DNA from 2 places in the Rhodoligotrophos defluvii genome. Region 1 is predicted to be linked to the other one. Evidence: predicted binding sites of a transcription regulator. Region 1 holds the regulator's gene; the other holds the start of a gene.
What was found. Region 1 encodes HrcA, which represses chaperone genes, less so after heat shock. Its sites were predicted from a motif close to GTTAGCACTCNCNNNNNGNGAGTGCTAAC; they were not measured.
Positions count from the first base shown of each region.

Region 2: groES (co-chaperone GroES) is a predicted target of HrcA. The motif match lies at 3,402-3,430, and genes of this name have one in related genera.

Region 1 is NZ_SZZM01000001.1:974,797-983,801, forward strand. Features, by position in the region: gene dnaK (molecular chaperone DnaK) at 1-1,690, opposite strand, end outside; gene grpE (nucleotide exchange factor GrpE) at 1,898-2,518, opposite strand; gene hrcA (heat-inducible transcriptional repressor HrcA) at 2,599-3,660, opposite strand; gene E4P09_RS04670 (TM2 domain-containing protein) at 3,801-4,094, opposite strand; gene E4P09_RS04675 (B12-binding domain-containing radical SAM protein) at 4,142-5,734, opposite strand; gene nudC (NAD(+) diphosphatase) at 5,835-6,740, opposite strand; RNA gene ffs (signal recognition particle sRNA small type) at 6,940-7,036, shown strand; gene E4P09_RS04690 (DNA polymerase III subunit gamma/tau) at 7,105-8,964, shown strand; gene E4P09_RS04695 (YbaB/EbfC family nucleoid-associated protein) at 8,961-9,005, shown strand, end outside.
Region 2 is NZ_SZZM01000002.1:84,303-93,307, forward strand. Features, by position in the region: gene E4P09_RS09540 (biotin transporter BioY) at 1-195, shown strand, start outside; gene E4P09_RS09545 (DUF1284 domain-containing protein) at 192-620, shown strand; gene E4P09_RS09550 (PaaI family thioesterase) at 700-1,176, shown strand; gene groL (chaperonin GroEL) at 1,255-2,892, opposite strand; gene groES (co-chaperone GroES) at 2,946-3,260, opposite strand; gene E4P09_RS09565 (hypothetical protein) at 3,466-3,687, opposite strand; gene E4P09_RS09570 (CobW family GTP-binding protein) at 3,756-4,712, opposite strand; gene E4P09_RS09575 (amidohydrolase) at 4,682-6,460, opposite strand; gene E4P09_RS09580 (zinc-binding metallopeptidase family protein) at 6,433-8,013, opposite strand; gene E4P09_RS09585 (LysR substrate-binding domain-containing protein) at 8,124-9,005, shown strand, end outside.

The sequences.
Region 1 (9,005 bases):
TGGCCTGCTCGATCGTGCTCTTGTCGGCCTGGCTGACCTTGTCCCCGAACTCGGTCAGTGTCTTCTCGGTCTGATGGATCAGACCCTCCGCGTGGTTGCGGGCCTCGACCAGAGCACGACGCTGCTTGTCCTCGGCCGCATGGGTCTCGGCATCCTTGATCATTGTCTCGATCTCGCTATCGGACAGGCCGCCCGAAGCCTGGATGCGAATCGCCTGCTCCTTGCCGGTCGCCTTGTCCTTGGCGGAGACATTCACGATGCCGTTCGCGTCGATATCGAAGGTGACCTCGATCTGCGGCACGCCACGCGGCGCGGGCGGGATGCCGACCAGATCGAACTGACCCAGCAGCTTGTTGTGGGCCGCGATCTCGCGCTCGCCCTGGAACACGCGGATGGTGACCGCGGTCTGGTTGTCGTCGGCGGTCGAGAACACCTGCGACTTCTTGGTCGGGATGGTGGTGTTGCGGTCGATCAGCCGGGTGAACACGCCGCCCAGTGTTTCGATGCCGAGCGACAGCGGGGTCACGTCGAGCAGGAGCACGTCCTTTACGTCCCCCTGCAGCACGCCGGCCTGGATGGCCGCGCCGATCGCCACCACCTCATCCGGGTTGACCCCCTTGTGCGGCTCCTTGCCGAAGAAGGTCTTCACCGTCTCGATCACTTTGGGCATGCGCGTCATGCCGCCCACCAGGATCACCTCCTGGATCTCGCCCGCACTGATGCCGGCATCCTTCAACGCCGCTTTGCACGGCGCGATGGTCCGTTGGATCAGATCATCGACCAGCGCCTCGAGCTTGGCGCGGGTCAGCTTCATGGTCAGATGCTTGGGGCCGGTCTGATCGGCGGTGATGAAGGGCAGATTGATCTCGGTCTGCGTGGTGGACGACAGCTCGATCTTCGCCTTCTCCGCAGCCTCCTTGAGGCGCTGCAGCGCGAGCTTGTCCTTGCGCAGATCGATGCCGTTCTCCTTCTTGAATTCGTCCGCGAGGTAATCGACCAGGCGCATGTCGAAATCCTCGCCGCCGAGGAAGGTGTCGCCGTTGGTCGACTTCACCTCGAACACGCCGTCGCCGATCTCGAGGATCGAGATGTCGAAGGTGCCGCCGCCCAGGTCATAGACGGCGATCACACCGCTCTGCTTCTTGTCCAGGCCATAGGCCAGGGCAGCCGCCGTCGGCTCGTTGATGATGCGCAGCACCTCGAGCCCGGCGATCTTGCCGGCATCCTTAGTGGCCTGGCGCTGACTGTCATTGAAATAGGCGGGAACGGTGATCACCGCCTGCTCGACCTTCTCGCCCAGATGGCGCTCGGCGGTTTCCTTCATCTTCTGAAGGACGTAAGCCGAGATCTGCGAGGGGGCATATTTCTTGCCGCGGGCCTCGACCCAGGCATCGCCATTGTCGGCCTTTACGATATGATAAGGTACGAGGCCCTTGGCCTTCTCTACCTCTGCATCCCCGAATCGGCGGCCAATCAGGCGCTTGATCGCGAAGAACGTGTTTTCAGGGTTGGTCACCGCCTGGCGCTTCGCCGGCTGCCCGACGAGGACTTCCCCATCATCGGCGAAAGCCACGATCGACGGCGTGGTGCGCGCACCTTCTGCATTCTCGATGACCCGTGGTGACTGACCTTCCATGATGGCCACGCAGGAATTCGTCGTGCCGAGGTCAATACCAATCACTTTAGCCATTCTTTCTACCTCCTTTGCGGCAGGCCGGCTCTGAGGCCTTCTGGCAAGCACCTGTTAATCCGGAGAAGTTGCTGGCTCGCGGATCGCCGGCCTCCTCCAACTCGAACGCGAAATGTTTCGACCTGGAAGCTGGCGTGTATATATGCGCCTCATTCCGGGGCTGCAAGGCGCAGAGCCCTCCAGAAAATGCTGGTTCGGGGGCGGGCATCATGCGGATGCCTGGGGCTTGGGCCCGCCCTTCGAAACACCGACGAGAGCCGGGCGCAAAACCCGGTCGCCGATGCGATAGCCCGTCTGCATCACCTGCACGACCATGCCGGCGGGCTGGCTCTCGTCCTCGACCTCGAACATGGCCTGGTGGAAGTTCGGGTCGAAGCGCTCGCCCAACGGGTCGAAACGGCGGATGCCATGGCGTTCGAAGACGTTGAGCATCTCGCGCTCGGTCATCTCCACGCCCACGACGAGGTTCTTCACCGGCTCGTCCAGTGACGGATCGTCTTTATCCGGGGCGGACGCGAGCGCCCGGCCGAAATTGTCGATGACGTTCAGGAGATCGCGGGCGAAGGATGTATTGGCATATTGCACGGCCTCCGCCTTCTCGCGGTCCGTGCGGCGCCGCAGGTTCTCCTGGTCGGCTATGGCACGGAGGAGCTTGTCCTTCAGGCTGTCGTTCTCGGCCTGGAGGGCTTGGATCGCGGCCGCCATGGTCTCGGGACTGAGCTCTTCGGATTGCGCTTCGGGGGCTTCGGCAGCCTGGGCGGAGGCATCGACCGTGGGCTGATCGTTCTGCTCGTCTGGCGAGGGAGTGGTCTTTGTGTTTGCAGTCATCATCGATCCTTCACGCTCAGCTTCGGCAGGGCCAGGCCTCTGCCGATGCCTGTCCGATATCGACCGTCAAACGCGAAAAATCAAGACAACAGCCGGCTTACCACCTTCGCGGTGTAGTCCACCATGGGGATGATGCGGGCATAATTGAGGCGCGTGGGCCCGATCACGCCGAGCACACCCACCACCCGCTCCTCCGCATCGCGATAGGGCGCGATGATGATGGACGAGCCCGAAAGCGAGAACAGCTTGTTCTCGGAGCCGATAAAGATGCGCACCCCTTCACCTTCTTCCGCCAGGCCGAGCAGGCGGATCAAGTCGCGCTTGGTCTCGAGGTCATCGAGCAGGCTTCGGATGCGCTCCAGATCCTGCAAGGTATCCTTGTCATCGAGCAGGTTGGCCCGCCCACGCACGATCAGCGTCTTTTCTTCCTCGGGGTCGTCGTTGCTCCAGCTCGCGATCCCTTGCTCGACCACCGTCGCGGTGAGCTCGTCGATTTCCTCGCGCAGCCGCTGCACCTCGGTCTTCATCGACTTCTGCATCTCCGCGAGCGTCTTGCCGATGAAACGGGTGCTGAGATAGTTCGTGGCGGACATCAGCACCGATGGAGGCAGGCCAGCCGGAATGGTCATGACGCGGTTCTCGACCGTGCCGTCCTCGCCCACCAGGATCACCAGGGCGCGCTGGGTATCGAGCTTGACGAACTCAATATGCTTGAGCCGCATGTTGATCTTGGGCGCCAGCAGCACCCCGGCGCATTGGCTCAAGCCCGACAGCATATTGGTTGCCGCGGTCAGCACCTCGTCGATCCGCTGGCGATTGTGGCTCGCCACCCGCTGCTCGATCTGGGTGCGCTCCTCCTCATTGATGTTGCCGACCTCCAGCAGGGCGTCGACGAAAAAGCGCAGACCCAGCTCGGTGGGCATGCGGCCGGCGCTGGTGTGAGGGGAGCTGATCAGGCCGATCGCCTCCAGGTCCGACATGACATTGCGGACAGAGGCCGGCGACAGGTTGATCGGCAGCATCTGGGAAATCGTGCGAGATCCCACCGGTTCACCGGTGGACAGATAGGTTTCGACCAGCTGCCGGAAAATTTCGCGGGAACGCTTATCGAGATCAGCCAATCCCAAAAGGCGGTGGTCCATCTTCCATCGGCCCTGTTGGCCGCTCAGCATTTCGTTGCAATGCCCCAAGCGTCATACCAATTTAGGTATCCCACGCCGGCGCGTCAACGCCACGAAAGCCCTTTGGTTCCGGAGGAAATAACCTCAGGTTGTGACAAGCTTTAGGATGCAGCGATGCTGACCTGTCCTGCCAGGCGGCGGCGAAGTTCCTCCTGCTTCTCGCGGATCATGCCGGGAATGAGGAAGGCATCGATCAGCCACCAGACGAAGCCGATGACCACGAAGTAGCTGAGGATCTGCAGGATCGCGGTGCCGGGCCGGCCAAGATAGAACCGGTGCCCTGAGACGAACCACAGGAAGAACCACAGTACATAAGCGGCAACGATGCTCGGCCCCTCATTGGCGACGCGCGTCTCAATGAGGATCTGACGCTCGGTGCTGTTGGTGATGCTCATCAAACCAAACCTCTTAACAACAACGGCTCAAATATAGTGATTGCAATTCACGCTGCCATGCGCTTGCTCGGACCTTTGATCTGGGCCGAGTAGAAGGAGGCATTCTGCTCGCCTTCTAGCGCCTCGCGGGTGAAGCTGATCAGGTGGTGGGCCACGAAAGCCATGCCGAAGACCACATCCACTTGTCCGCGCTTCAGGGCGTGCCAGGCCGCGCGCCAAAACGCGCCGCGATATTTGGGACGGATGCCGAGGTGAAGCAAGGTGCCCCAGGCCATATAGAGCCCGCGCACGAGGTTGGCCACGGAAAGCTTGCCCCGGGCCGGCGTCTTGATTCGGTGGACATAGGTCGCATCCACCTGATGCTTGAAGCGGCTGAACAGCCGCTCGGGCGTATAGGCGTAATCAATGCAGCGCCGCCAGGACTGGACCACCTCATGATACGGGCGCAGGAAGCGAACATTCGATTCGAGGCTGGTGTCATGCACCAGCCGGCCCTCGCGCTCCAGCCGGTCCCATAACGGCGTCTTGGGCAGGGCCTGCAGCAAGTTGATGGTCAAGACCGGTACGTTCGAGGCATCGATAAAGTCTGTGAGCGCCCGCTCGGTCTCGTCCGTGTCGGTGTCGAGCCCGAGTATGATGCCGGACGTGATCTCGAGGCCATAGGAATTGATGATCCTGATCGCCTCATACATGGGCACCGCGTTGTTGTGATCCTTGCGGATGCCCTTGAGCGCCGCCACCTCCGGCGTCTCGATGCCGACGAACACGGTGATGAAGCCGGCCTCGCGCATCATCGCGAGGATCTCCGGCTGCTTGGCGATGTTGAGGGTTGCCTCGCAGGCGAAGTTCAGGGGATAGCCGTGCTTCTTCTGCCAGGCGACGAGATGCGGCAGCATCTCCTTGGTGGCCTTGCGATTGCCGATGAAATTGTCGTCGACGAAATAGACGGTGGCGGGCCGGAACCGCTGGGCCAGCATCTTGTCCAGCTCGGCGGTGAGTTGCTCCGGCGTCTTGAGCCGCGGCTGCCGACCATAGAGCGCCGGGATGTCGCAAAACTCGCAGCGATAGGGGCAGCCGCTCGAGAATTGCAGGCTGCCGATGAGATAGCGGCCGAGATTGATACGGTCATAGGCCGGTATTGGAAAATCGTGCAGCGCGCGTCGCTCGGCGGTCTCGAGCCGCACCTGCTCGGCAGGCCGCGCCGCGCTTTCATCGAGCAGCGCGATCAGCCGGTCGGTCGCATCGCCCAGCTCACCCACATGGAGATAATCGAAGTCCGGGTACATCTCCGGTGCTCCGGATACCGAGGGGCCGCCGAGCACCGCGACTTTTCCGTATTCATGAGCGCGCCGGCCGATGTCCCTGATCTGGGCGGCCTGAATATGCATGCCGCTGACGAAAACGGCATCCGCCCAGGAGAAATCTTCAGGCGTCGCGGGCGCGATGTTTTCGTCGACGAAGCGCACCTCCCACGTGTCCGGCAGATAGGCGGCGATGACGAGAAGGCCTTGCGGCGGCATGAACGCCTTCACACCCGCGATCAGCTTATAGGCATGCTGGAACGTCCCGAATGAGGGGGTATAGTGTGGAAAGACGCACAGGATGCGCCGCCTGTTCGTCGTCCGACCGGAAAATCGCATGTCGCCACCTCCTTGTCCGGCTTGCCCGTGCATCGCCGCCAGCTTACCGCAAGACGCTGCTATACGGTACGCGGTTCTGTGGTGCGCCGCGGCACGTGGATCACGCGCCGATGAAGCTGCGCAACAACCGGTTGGCGATAGCGAACGGTGCCGGGACGATCAAGCCGGCCGGATGCCTGCCCGCGAGCATCGCCCGCACTTCCTCCCGGGTAAACCAGCGGGCGTCCTCCAGTTCCGTACGATCAATGGTTATGGTTTCGCTCAGCCCTTCCGCTAGGACACCGATCATCAGATTGGCTGGGAAGGGCCAGGGCTGGCTGGAGTGATAGCGCACCTCGCCCACGCGTATGCCCGCTTCTTCGAACACCTCGCGCCGGGCCGCTTCCTCGATCGTCTCGCCGGGCTCGATGAAGCCGGCAAGCGCGGAGTACATGCCCGGGGCAAACCGCGCCTGCCGGCCGAGGAGGCAGCGGTCGCCCATGGTGACCAGCATGATGGAGACCGGGTCGGTGCGCGGAAAATGATCAGCGGCGCAGGCCGGGCAGTGGCGCCGATAGCCGCCGTCGCGCATCTCGGAAGGCGCTCCGCAACGGGAGCAGAACCGGTGAGTGGAATGCCAGTGGAGGAGCGTTCGGGCCTGAGCCAGAACACCCAGCATCGGTGGTGGCAGCACGCTCTGCATGGCCAGACTGCGCAGGTCTATGGCCTTCACCTCCTCGCCGAACATGGCGAGATCCTGGTCGTCGGGCAACAGACTCGCGAAGATCGGCTTTTCCTCACCCTCACTGCCGAGAAAGACCGGCTCACGCACGAGGCTGGGGGGCAATGAGTAGAGCGCCAAGCCACCCAGCGGGTTGAGGACCAAGAGGGCGCGCTCACCGATAAACCCGAGATGGCGAGCCTGGGGCAGGTCCATCTGCTGGGCCAGCCAGCCGGCATCGGTGCGCCGGGGCGCCATGCGGTCGAGGGCGTTGACGGTGAAGGCGAGGCTGTCTTCTGCAAACATAAGGGATCTGCCGGATGGGGAGGGTGTTCAAAACAGCCCTACGAGGGCAGGCTTTGCCCGGTGACGTCAAGCGGTGATCTCGTGCGGGCGCGTGGTGATCTCGTGCGGGCGCGTATTGTCAGGTTATCCAGAGGAATGAGCGGTGCGTTGTGGTATCGCACTTGCCTGTTGGGCTCGGAATGCTGATATAGTCGGCTAGAGAGGCTGGCGGCGGGCGTGCCGCTCGCCAACCGGGTCAGGTCCGGAAGGAAGCAGCCCTAACGAATCCGGCACGGGTCGCTCGTTCAGCCTCTCGCCTCCTTTGGCTGTTGCCGGATCATTGGCCGACGCCGAAAGCGCAACTTCGGGTACGGAACGCCGGGACTTGAGTGAACAGCAGGACATCGGTGCGCCGCTTGCGGCCGAGCAAGCGAGCCGGAGGGCGCCCGAGATCGGCGCCCCGGCCTATCGCGTGCTTGCCCGCAAGTACCGCCCCACCACATTCGAGCATCTCATCGGCCAGGATGCCATGGTGCAGACGCTGGAGAACGCGTTTGCCAGCGGCCGCATCGCCCAGGCCTACATGCTCACCGGTGTGCGCGGCATCGGCAAGACCACGACGGCCAGGCTGATTGCGCGGGCGCTCAATTATTCCGAATCCGCCAAACCCACGGTCCGTCTGCCTTCGCTTGGTATCCATTGCGCGGCCATTCTCGAATCCCGCCATCCGGATGTGATCGAGATGGACGCCGCCTCCCGCACCGGCGTGGACGACATTCGCGAGCTGATCGAAGGGGTTCGCTACCGGCCGATCGATGCACGCTACAAGGTCTATATCATCGACGAAGTGCACATGCTCTCCAAGGCGGCGTTCAATGCGCTGCTCAAGACGCTGGAAGAGCCGCCGGAGCATGTGAAGTTCATCTTTGCCACCACCGAAGTGCGCAAGGTGCCGGTCACCGTGCTGTCCCGCTGCCAGCGCTTCGATCTCAAGCGGCTGGACAGCGAGCTGTTGCTCCAGCATTTCCGCAACGTGGCGGGAAACGAAGGCGTGAGCGCCGAGGACGAGGCGCTGGCGCTGATCGCACGTGCATCCGAAGGTTCGGTGCGCGATGGCCTTTCGTTGCTGGACCAGGCGATCGCCTATGGGGGCGACGTGGTGCGGGCGGAGGCAGTGCGGGCCATGCTCGGCCTCGCAGACCGCGGGCGCACCATAGACCTGTTCGAGGCGCTGATGCAGGGCGATGCGGCCGCAGCCCTCGCCCAGCTCAAGCAGCTCTATGATTTCGGCGCCGAGCCGGTGACCATTCTAACCGATCTCGCCGAGCTCACCCACTGGATCACCCGCCTCAAGGTGGTGCCTGATGCGGCCAAGGACCCGGCTCGCGCCGAGGTGGAGCGCGTGCGCGGCATCAGCCTGGCGGAGCGCCTGTCCATGGCGGTGCTGACCCGCGCCTGGCAGATGTTGCTCAAGGGCATCGAGGAAGTGAATCAGGCCGCGCATAGTTTGGCGGCGGCGGAAATGGTCGTCATCCGCATGGCTTATGCGGCCGACCTGCCGACCGTGCGCGAGGTGCTTGAGCGGGAAGGTACCGAGGCGTCCTCTTCGCCGGAGCATCGGGGCGCGCCCGGAGCCGGTGTAAGCGCGGGCGCCGATGCGGTTACGCCCATGCGGCGGCCTTCGTCCGGAGGGGCAATGCGCGCCGAGGCGCCGGTCAGCCCGACCGCATCAACCGGACGGATACGGGAGACGATGGCTGCCGCTGCGCCTGCGCTCGTGCCGGCGGTGCCGCCAGCGGCGGCCGGCGGGTCATCCCTCTCGCACTTCCGCGATGTCGTGCGGCTCGCCGGCGAGCGCCGGGACATCAAGCTGAAGAGCCAGCTGGAGAGCTATGTGCGCCCGGTGCGGGTTGGCGGCAATCAGGTCGAGATCGGGCTCGAGCCCGGCGCCCCCCCGGGTCTCACCAACGAACTCTCGCGCAAGCTCGAGCAATGGACGGGCGAGCGTTGGGTAGTGTCCGTGTCCAGGGATGCCGGCGAGCGGCCTCTGGCCGAACAAGACCGGCTGAAACGCGACACTCTGTTCAACGAGGCGCGTGGCCGGCCGGTCGTGCAGGCTTTGCTCGAGCGGTTTCCCGGAGCGGAAATCGTGGACGTGAGAGATCTCAGCGTCCAGGAGGATGCCGTCGCCGCCCCCGATATGGCCGATGACGAGACGATGGACGGAAACATGGAGGGGCCATGAAGAATCTCGGCGACATGATGAAGCAGATGCAGGAGATGCAG
Region 2 (9,005 bases), on a different contig from region 1:
GTCCTTGCTTTCTGTGCCATGCTGATGGGCAATGCGCTCTGCCTCGCCCTTGGCGCCGCCTGGCTCGCAAGCTTGATCGGCCTCGCGCCTGCCATTGCCGCCGGTGTCACCCCGTTCATCCTCGGCGGCATCGTCAAATCGGCGCTTGGGGCGGCGACCCTCAAGGCCCTCGCCATGCGCCCGGCCACACGGTGACCATTCGCCTCAGGGCCCATCACCTCCTTTGCCTGCTGACCTATGCAGGCAAAGGCTACAGCCCCGCCTTCGTCGCGAACTATGACGGGATCGCGGAGCGGATTGCGCGCGGCGAGCCCGTCGAGATCGTCTCCGGTCCCGATGATGTCTGCGCGCCGGCGATGAGCGAACCCGAATCCCATTGCCGAGGCGCAAGGGTCATGAAGCGGGACCGTCTCGCGGCAAAGGCGGTGGGCGGTCTTCTTTCGCACCCGATCGCGCCGGGAATGCTCCTGCAGCTCAGCACGATGGACGTCCAGGCCCTGCGCAGCGCGTTCGCCGCAGGGCAGATCCGTTCCGCCTGCCGCGCTTGCCAGTGGCATTCGCTGTGCAGCGGCATCGCGGCCGCCGGCTATGCTGGCTGCCGAATTCCGCCGATCACCTGAACCCGCATCCTACCTCTTGCCTTGACGTAAAGGTAATGCATATTCGACCAGACCGCTTGGAGGAAAAGGGGCAAGAGCCATGCTGGATCAGATCACCCGTCCGGAGCCCGTCGATACGGCCACGGAGCAGCGCGTCCGCGACAGCTTCGGCCGGCAGGGCCTCATGCAGCATCTCGGCGCGACGATCACCGAGGTCAGGCGCGGCTTCGTGCGCATCAGAATGCCCTATCGGCCCGAGCTTACCCAGCAGCATGGCTACTTCCACGCGGGCGGGACCACGGCGATTGCCGACAGCGCTGGTGGCTATGCCGGCCTCTCGGTGTTCCCCGCCGACAGCTCGGTGCTCACCGTGGAGTTCAAGATCAACTTGCTCGCCCCCGCCCAGGGTGACTGTCTGGAGGCCACTGGCAAGGTCGTCAAGGCCGGCCGCACCCTGACGGTGTGCCAGCTGGAGGTTCACGCCCTGTCCGGCGAAAAAAGAGCGCTCATCGCCTTGGGCCAGCAGACGCTGATCTGCCTTGCCGGCCAGCCGGACACGGCACCTGAAAACAGATAGCGCCCGCGGGGGTATGTCCCGCAGGCGCCTTGAATTGCAGCAGCGCGGTGGATGAAACCACCGCGCCTATACAGGACCTTAGAAGTCCATGTCGCCCATGCCGCCGGCACCCGGCATGGCCGGAGCCTTCTCCTTCTTCGGCTTCTCGGCCACCAGCGCTTCGGTGGTCACGATCAGCGAAGCGACCGACGCGGCATCCTGGAGAGCGGTACGCACCACCTTCACCGGGTCGATCACGCCCGCCTTGACCAGATCCTCGTATTGACCGGTCGCGGCGTTGAAGCCCCAGTTGTAGTCGTTCTTCTCCAGCAGCTTGCCGATCACCAGCGAGCCGTCGTCGCCGGCATTCTGGATGATCTGGCGGGCCGGGAACTCGATCGCGCGGCGCACGATGTCGACGCCCGCCTTCTGGTCCGGGTTCTCCGGCTTCAGGTTCTCCAGAGCCTTGCGGGCCCGCAGCAGCGCCACGCCGCCGCCCGGCAGGATGCCCTCCTCGACCGCCGCGCGGGTCGCATGCAGTGCGTCGTCCACGCGGTCCTTCTTCTCCTTCACCTCGACCTCGGTTGCGCCGCCGACCCGGATCACCGCCACGCCACCGGCGAGCTTCGCCAGCCGCTCCTGCAGCTTCTCGCGGTCATAGTCGGAGGTGGTCTCCTCGATCTGCGCCTTGATCTGTGCAACGCGGCCCTGGATCTCGTCCTTGGAGCCGGCGCCGTCGATGATCGTGGTGTTCTCCTTCTCGATCACCACCTTCTTGGCGCGGCCGAGCATCTCGATGGTGACATTCTCCAACTTGATGCCGAGATCTTCGGAGATCGCCGTGCCGCCGGTCAGGATGGCGATGTCCTGCAGCATGGCCTTGCGCCGGTCACCGAAGCCTGGCGCCTTCACCGCCGCCACCTTCAGGCCGCCGCGCAGCTTGTTGACCACCAGGGTGGCCAGCGCCTCGCCTTCCACGTCCTCGGCGATCACCAGCAGCGGACGGCCGGTCTGTACCACCGCCTCGAGCAGCGGCAGCATGGCCTGCAGGCCCGACAGCTTCTTCTCGTGGATCAGGATGTAGGGATCATCCAGTTCCACCCGCATCTTCTCGGCATTGGTGACGAAATAGGGCGAGATGAAGCCGCGGTCGAACTGCATGCCCTCGACCACTTCGAGCTCGGTGTCGAGAGACTTGGCCTCCTCGACCGTGATCACGCCCTCGTTGCCGACCTTCTGCATCGCCTCGGCGAGGAAGCGGCCGATCTCGGTGTCGCCATTGGCGGAGATGGTGCCGACCTGGGCGATCTCCTCGTTGGAGGTCACCGTCTTGGCATGGCTCTTCAGATCCTCGACCACCGCGGCGACGGCCAGGTCGATGCCGCGCTTGAGGTCCATCGGGTTCATGCCGGCGGTCACCGCCTTGGCGCCTTCCTTGACAATAGCCTGGGCGAGAACGGTCGCGGTCGTGGTGCCGTCGCCGGCCAGGTCATTGGTCTTGGACGCGACCTCGCGCACCATCTGCGCGCCCATGTTCTCGAACTTGTCCTCGAGCTCGATCTCCTTGGCGACGGTTACGCCGTCCTTGGTGATCCGGGGTGCGCCGAACGACTTCTCGAGCACCACGTTGCGGCCCTTCGGGCCGAGGGTCACCTTGACCGCGTTCGCAAGGATGTCGACGCCGCGCAAAATCCTCTCGCGGGCATCCGACGAGAACTTCACGTCCTTGGCAGCCATGGTTGTCTGTCTCCTTCCTTCAGCTCAATTGGGCAAAGCTCTTGGCGGCGCTGTCAGGCGGCCTTCTTCACCGAGCCCGCCGCCTCGATGACGCCGAGTATGTCGCTCTCCTTCATGATGAGGAGATCTTCGCCGTCGATCTTCACCTCGGTGCCGGACCACTTTCCGAACAGGATCCGGTCGCCGACTTTGACGTCGAGCGCGACCAGCTCACCCTTCTCGTTGCGGGCGCCCGGGCCGACGGCGACCACTTCGCCTTCCTGCGGCTTCTCCTTGGCGGTGTCCGGAATGATGATGCCGCCGGGCGTCTTCTGATCGGCCTCGATGCGGCGGACGAGCACACGATCGTGCAGCGGACGGAATTGCATGCAATCCTCCTTGTGCAGAACAGCAATGTCTAAGGGTCTTGGCCGAGTGAGGCGGCCAGCGGGCACGATCGAGGCAGCAGGCGCCTCGACTCCGTTCCCGCGTCTTCTATTTAGCACTCTTTGCGGAAGAGTGCCAGAGTTTTTAGCACTCGTTCTGCCGGAGTGCTAACGATGGACCGTGGAGACCGCGAAGGCCCGGCCGGCCTCACTCTTCCAGCGCTTCGGGCGCAGCCAGCAGCTCGACCAGGGCGGCGACCTTGCCGCTCGGCAGGGGCCTTCCGTCGTTCACCAGCGCCTCGTCGCTGTTCACCCAGGCCCAAGCCTCCGCGAGCTCGCCCGGAGAGGGGTCGATGGCTGCGATCTCGGCCGCGAAGCTGTCATCCACCGGACCGAGCACGGCGGTGATGTCCTGTCTTGTCACTGTCACGCCTGCACCCCTTCTCAGTTGAGAACCACGTAAGAGAGGTGGGGGCCGATCGCGGCATATGCAAAGGGTCAGCGCGATGGGCTGGCGCAGGCGTCGAGCCGGGCGAGCGTGCCATCGAAGTCCGCATCCGCGCCGAACCCGATCAGCACCAGGATGCTGCCGTCCCCAACCGACGAGGCGCCGGGACCGACCGGCACCACGGTCACGCGCGTACCGACCACCTGAACGGCGAGCTGGCGCCCTTGGCTGTCCCGAACGAAGCCTTTGGCCCGGTAAACCGCTGGGGGCAGGCTCTTCAGCACCGCGGCCAAGGCCTCGAGATCCACCGGAGCGGATGAACGCCACGTCCGGCTCACCGGCTGCTCATGCGCATGCGCGTGGTCATGCGCACGGTCGGCTCCAGTCTGTTGCCCTGCAAACAGAAAATCGAACGGCACCCGCGCATCAACGGCGGTGATCACCCGCATGCCCGGCCACTGCCAGCGCTTGCGCCACGCCTCGATCTGGCTGAGCGGCACCAGATCGGCCTTGTTCAGCACCACCAGGTCGGCAGCATCGAGCTGCGTCTCGGCAAGGCCAGGCGCGGCCGTCATGGCTTGGTCGAACCCGGCCAAATCCACCAGCACCACCACGGCGTCGGCCTGCAATCGCCCGGCAAAGCGCGCATAGCGCACCGTGTCCATGATCCGCGCGGGATCCGCCACGCCGCTGGCCTCGATCACCATATGGTCGAAGCTGCCCGGCCTCTCCAGCAGCTCTTCCAGCTGCTCCACCAGACCCTGGTTCAGGCCGCAGCACACGCACCCATTGGCAAGCGAATAAACCCCGCCCTCGCTGGAGGTGATCAGGGCCGCATCGATATTCACCGCGCCGAAGTCATTCACCAGCACCGCGATTTTCAGTCCATGGTCGCCCTGCAGGACGTGGTTCACCAGCGTGGTCTTGCCGGCGCCCAGAAAGCCGCCGATCACCGTCACCGGGATGGCGCTCGGCCTCACCACAGCTTGGGCGCCTCGCCCTGCCATACCGCATCGCTCTCCGCATTCAGCCGGTCATGCACGAGCTCACCGGCGATGAAGGTCAGATCCACCCTGGTCGCATGGATATTGCCCTGCGGTTCGATCGCGAACAGGTCGCGGTCGAGCACGATCACATCTGCAGACTTGCCGATCTCCAGGCTACCCGCCCGATGCTCCATGTCCATGGACCAGGCACCGTTGCGGGTCATGACCCCGATCGCCTGCTCCACCGAGATCGGCTCGCCGAACCGGCCCTCCATCTCGCCCCAAGGATTGGCGCGGGTGACCAGGGTTTCCAGCGCGATCCACGGGTCCAGCGGGCTCACCGGCCAGTCCGTGCCGATCACCGCGACGCCGCCGGCCTCCAGCACGCCCTTCACGTTATAGGCGCGCGACAGCCGCTCCGGCCCATAGCCCGAGCGCGCGCCCGAGACGAAGCGCGAGGGATACCACGACACCGGCGAGAACTCAGCCGTCACCCCCAGCTCGCGGAACCGCCTGAGATTGCTCCCATGCAGGATGGTGCAGTGCGCGCATTGGTGCCGCACGCCGAGCCCACCCGGCCGCCGCCGCGCTTCCGCCACCGCGTCGAGGAAAGTGTCGGAGGCAGCATCCCCCGTGCAATGGGCAATCACCCGGATGCCCTGCCGGTCCATGTCCCACAGCATATCGGCCAGGTGCTCGGGCGTCAGATTGATCTTGCCGGCCCAGCCGCTATTCGCTCCATCCCATGGCGTGATCAGGTAGGACGAGCGTGGCTCCACCGTGCCGTCGAAATGGAACTTCACCGCATTGGCGTTGAGCCGTGCCGATCGGTAATAATGCCGCTCGCCTGTCAGCAGCTCCCAGCGCCGGCGCACCGGGAAGATGTCGTCCTGCCAGCTGATCGCCGCCTCGATGCGCACCGTCAGCTCGCCCGCCGTATCGAGCGCATGCAGGGCCTGCAGCCGGTTCTCGCACACATGCACATATTTGCTCGCCACCACCCCGCGGGCGGACTGGTAGCGGATACCGTCGCGATAGGCCGCCCGCAGTACCGGCACCGGCGTTGGCGGCATGGCGGCGTGGATCAACGCATAGGCGCCGTCGATCAGCAGCCCCGTCGGCTCGCCCGTCACCGGATCGCGCTCGAGATAGCCATTGGTCGGGTCGGGTGTGGCCGCAGTGATGCCGGCGCGCTCGAGCGCCAGGCTGTTCACCATCATGGTGCCCCACATGCGGTCGAGCAGGGCCACCGGCCTGTCCGGCATCACCGTGTCGAGCCACGCCTTGCCCGGCACCAGCCCCGCCTGCCGGAAGGTGTAGCGCACGAAATACTGGCCATAGATCCATTCCCGGTCCGGATGCTTGGCCGCATAGGCAAGCACTGCATCCCGCACCTCGTCCGGCCTCGGGTCCACGATGCCGATGTCGAGATCGTCCGCATAGCGCGGCGCCAAGGCCAGATCCGGATGCGTGTGCATGTCGTAAAGCCCAGGCATGGCGAAACGCCCGCCAAGGTCGATGAGCCGGGTGCCGGCGCCAAGGGCATGGGCGATGTCCCCACGCTCCCCCCGGGCGACGATCCGCCCGCCCGCCACCGCCAGGGCGGAGCACCAGGGAAGGCCCGGGTCGCCCGTATAGATGCGGCCATTCACCAGCGCCAGGTCCGCATAGGCGCTGCGGGGCCTGTGGCTCGGCCTGTGCTCATAAAGCTCGCGCATCTCGCAAACCTCGCGGGCGCCGGTCAGTAGCCGGCCGTCGGCATCCACCATTCCCGGCCGCGCCGGGTCTCCACATATTCGGGCCAGCGCAGGTTGACGGGCGGGTCATAATCGCACAAGGGCGCCAGCCATTGGCTCCCGCCGATGCCGCCGCCCGTGCGCTCCTCGAACTCGCGCTTGGCCGCCAGCCGCCGCTCGTCATTCTGCATCAGCTCCAGAATGGAGAGAGCGATCGTCTTGGCCGCGCAGACGGTCATGGGATCGATCGTTTCCGGGATGCCGCCCAGCGCATTCATCACCCAGTCGGGATAGGCATAGCCCGCGGGCGCTGAAAGCATCGGCCGGGCGATATAGAGCCGCGCCGTCGGCGCATGCCAGCACATCTCCGTATAATCGTCGGACGTGTAGTTGACCTGCGACGGCGGCAGGTCCCGCCGCAGGATGCGCTCCGCCTCCTCCGGCGGCATCAGCCGCTCGCAATCCGGCAGGAACGGCTCCGTCATCGGCTCGAGCCCGAGATTGGCCTGGATCTCCCGGGCGATCGCCTTGGCCTTCTCGCCCCAGCGCGGCGCCCCCACCGCTTCGAGCTTCTTGTAGACCAGATCGGCCATGACGTGATTGGCCAGGCCCGGCCGCGACTTCGAGACCCAGATGCGCTCATACCGGCAATGGGTGAGCTGGGCTGCGGCCGCGGCGAAGCGGTCGAGCATCATCGTCGCCTGCTCGGCCATCTCCACCGTCGGCACGCGAATGATGTACTGGATCTCCGCAATCCGGGCCGGCAGGTTGTCGGCCGTCGCCTGGCCCGCAGTCAGGATCGCCTCGCTGATCGACCAGCCGCCCATATGGGGCAGCATGGAATCCCGCAAGGCCTTGCCGCTGTTATACATCGCGAACAAAGCATCATTCGCGCCAGGCGCGCGCACCGCGCTATGGGCCTGCGGAATGGGCTGCCCTTCCGCGCGTTTGAGCCAGGTCTCCGGCTCATCGCAGATGAAGCGATAGACCATCGCATAGGCCGCGCCGCAATGGGTATCCCAGTTCACCGTGTTGCATAGCGGCAGCATATAGCAGGGGTGAAAGCTGATCATGGCGTCCAGGCCATCGTAATAGCCGCGCGCTGCATGGATCGGCTTCGAGCCGCGCACCTTCTCGGCCGGCTCGCCGAAGAACTTGAGAGTGCCCTTTAACCCCTCGCGCTCCATGGCCGCCTTCGCCGCCAGCACCCCGCCAAAGGCGCTCATGCCCAGGGCCGAATGGGGGTCGGTATGGCCGCCGGCATATTCGGTCAGGCCTTCCCGGGGCCGCCGCACGGTCGCCGCCGCCTGGCAGTTGCCGGGCACCCCGTCATATTCCGCATAGGAGGCGATCACCGGGCCATCGCCATTGCGCCATTCCGCCGCGAAGGCGGTCGGCATGCCGCCTGAACCCTCTTCGACCTCGAAGCCCTCGGCGCGCAGCCGTTCCACATACCAGGCGGCGGACTCGTACTCGCGCCAGGCGGTCTCGCCCTTGTGCCAGATCTCGCTGGTCCAGCGCGACAAAGCGGCCGCGTTCTCGTCCACCCAGCCGCATGCGGTCCGCTCCGCGGATGTCGTGCTCATGCTCGTTCGCTCCCCTGGCAAGCTATGCCCTCAGCTTAGAAGATGAAATTCACTCGTCCAAAGTGATATTTCTTGACCGGTTGATTGAAATCCTTTCACGAGAGGCATCCATGCCTTGGCCCGCGCGCACCCTCCCCTCCATGAGTGCCTTACGCGCCTTCGATGCAGTGGCGCGTCACGGGGCGATCTGGGCCGCCGCCCGCGAGCTCGGCCGCACGCCGAGCGCCATCAGCCACCAGCTGCGCTTCCTCGAAAAGGAGCTCGGAGCGCCCCTATTTGCCCGTGTCGGGAAGGTCATCACCCTGACCCCATTCGGCCGGCGCTATGCAGAGGAAGTGCACCGCGCCCTCAGGCTGATCGCCCGGGCCGCCGACGCGGCCGACGATGTGGAGCTGCGCGGCTCCCTCACCATCAGCTGCACCTCGGGTTTTGCGACCTTCTGGCTCTGCGGCCACCTCAGCGACTTCCGCAGCCTCTATCCCCACGTCAGGCTTCGCATCGTCACGCCACGCCGCCTGGACGACGTGAGCGATCCCGAGGCAGACGTGTTCATCGCCTTCGGCCGCGGCGCCTGGCCGGACCACTGGTCGGAGCTGCTGGCCCGCGTGGAATTCTCGCCCGTCTGCAGCCCCGGCCTGCTCAACGCCCTTACAGCATCTTCGAGCGAAGTGGATACCGGTTCGCGTGAAGAAAATGCGACCAAGCAACAGCTTGGAGCGGATCCACGATTCGGAGAAAAGCGGAAACGTGCTGGCGGCCTGCGCCTGCCCGAAGATCTCGCCCGTCTCACGCTCCTGCACCTTCACGACCACAATGACTGGGCCCTCTGGCTGGGAAAGCTTGGCCTGCCCATGCCGCCGCCCGAGACCGGCATCGTCTTTTCCGACATCTACCTCGCGCAGGCCGCCGCCATTGCCGGACAGGGCATCGCCATGGGCGATGACATCGTCTGCGGCCGCGCGCTGGCCGACGGTTTGCTGGTGCGCCCGTTC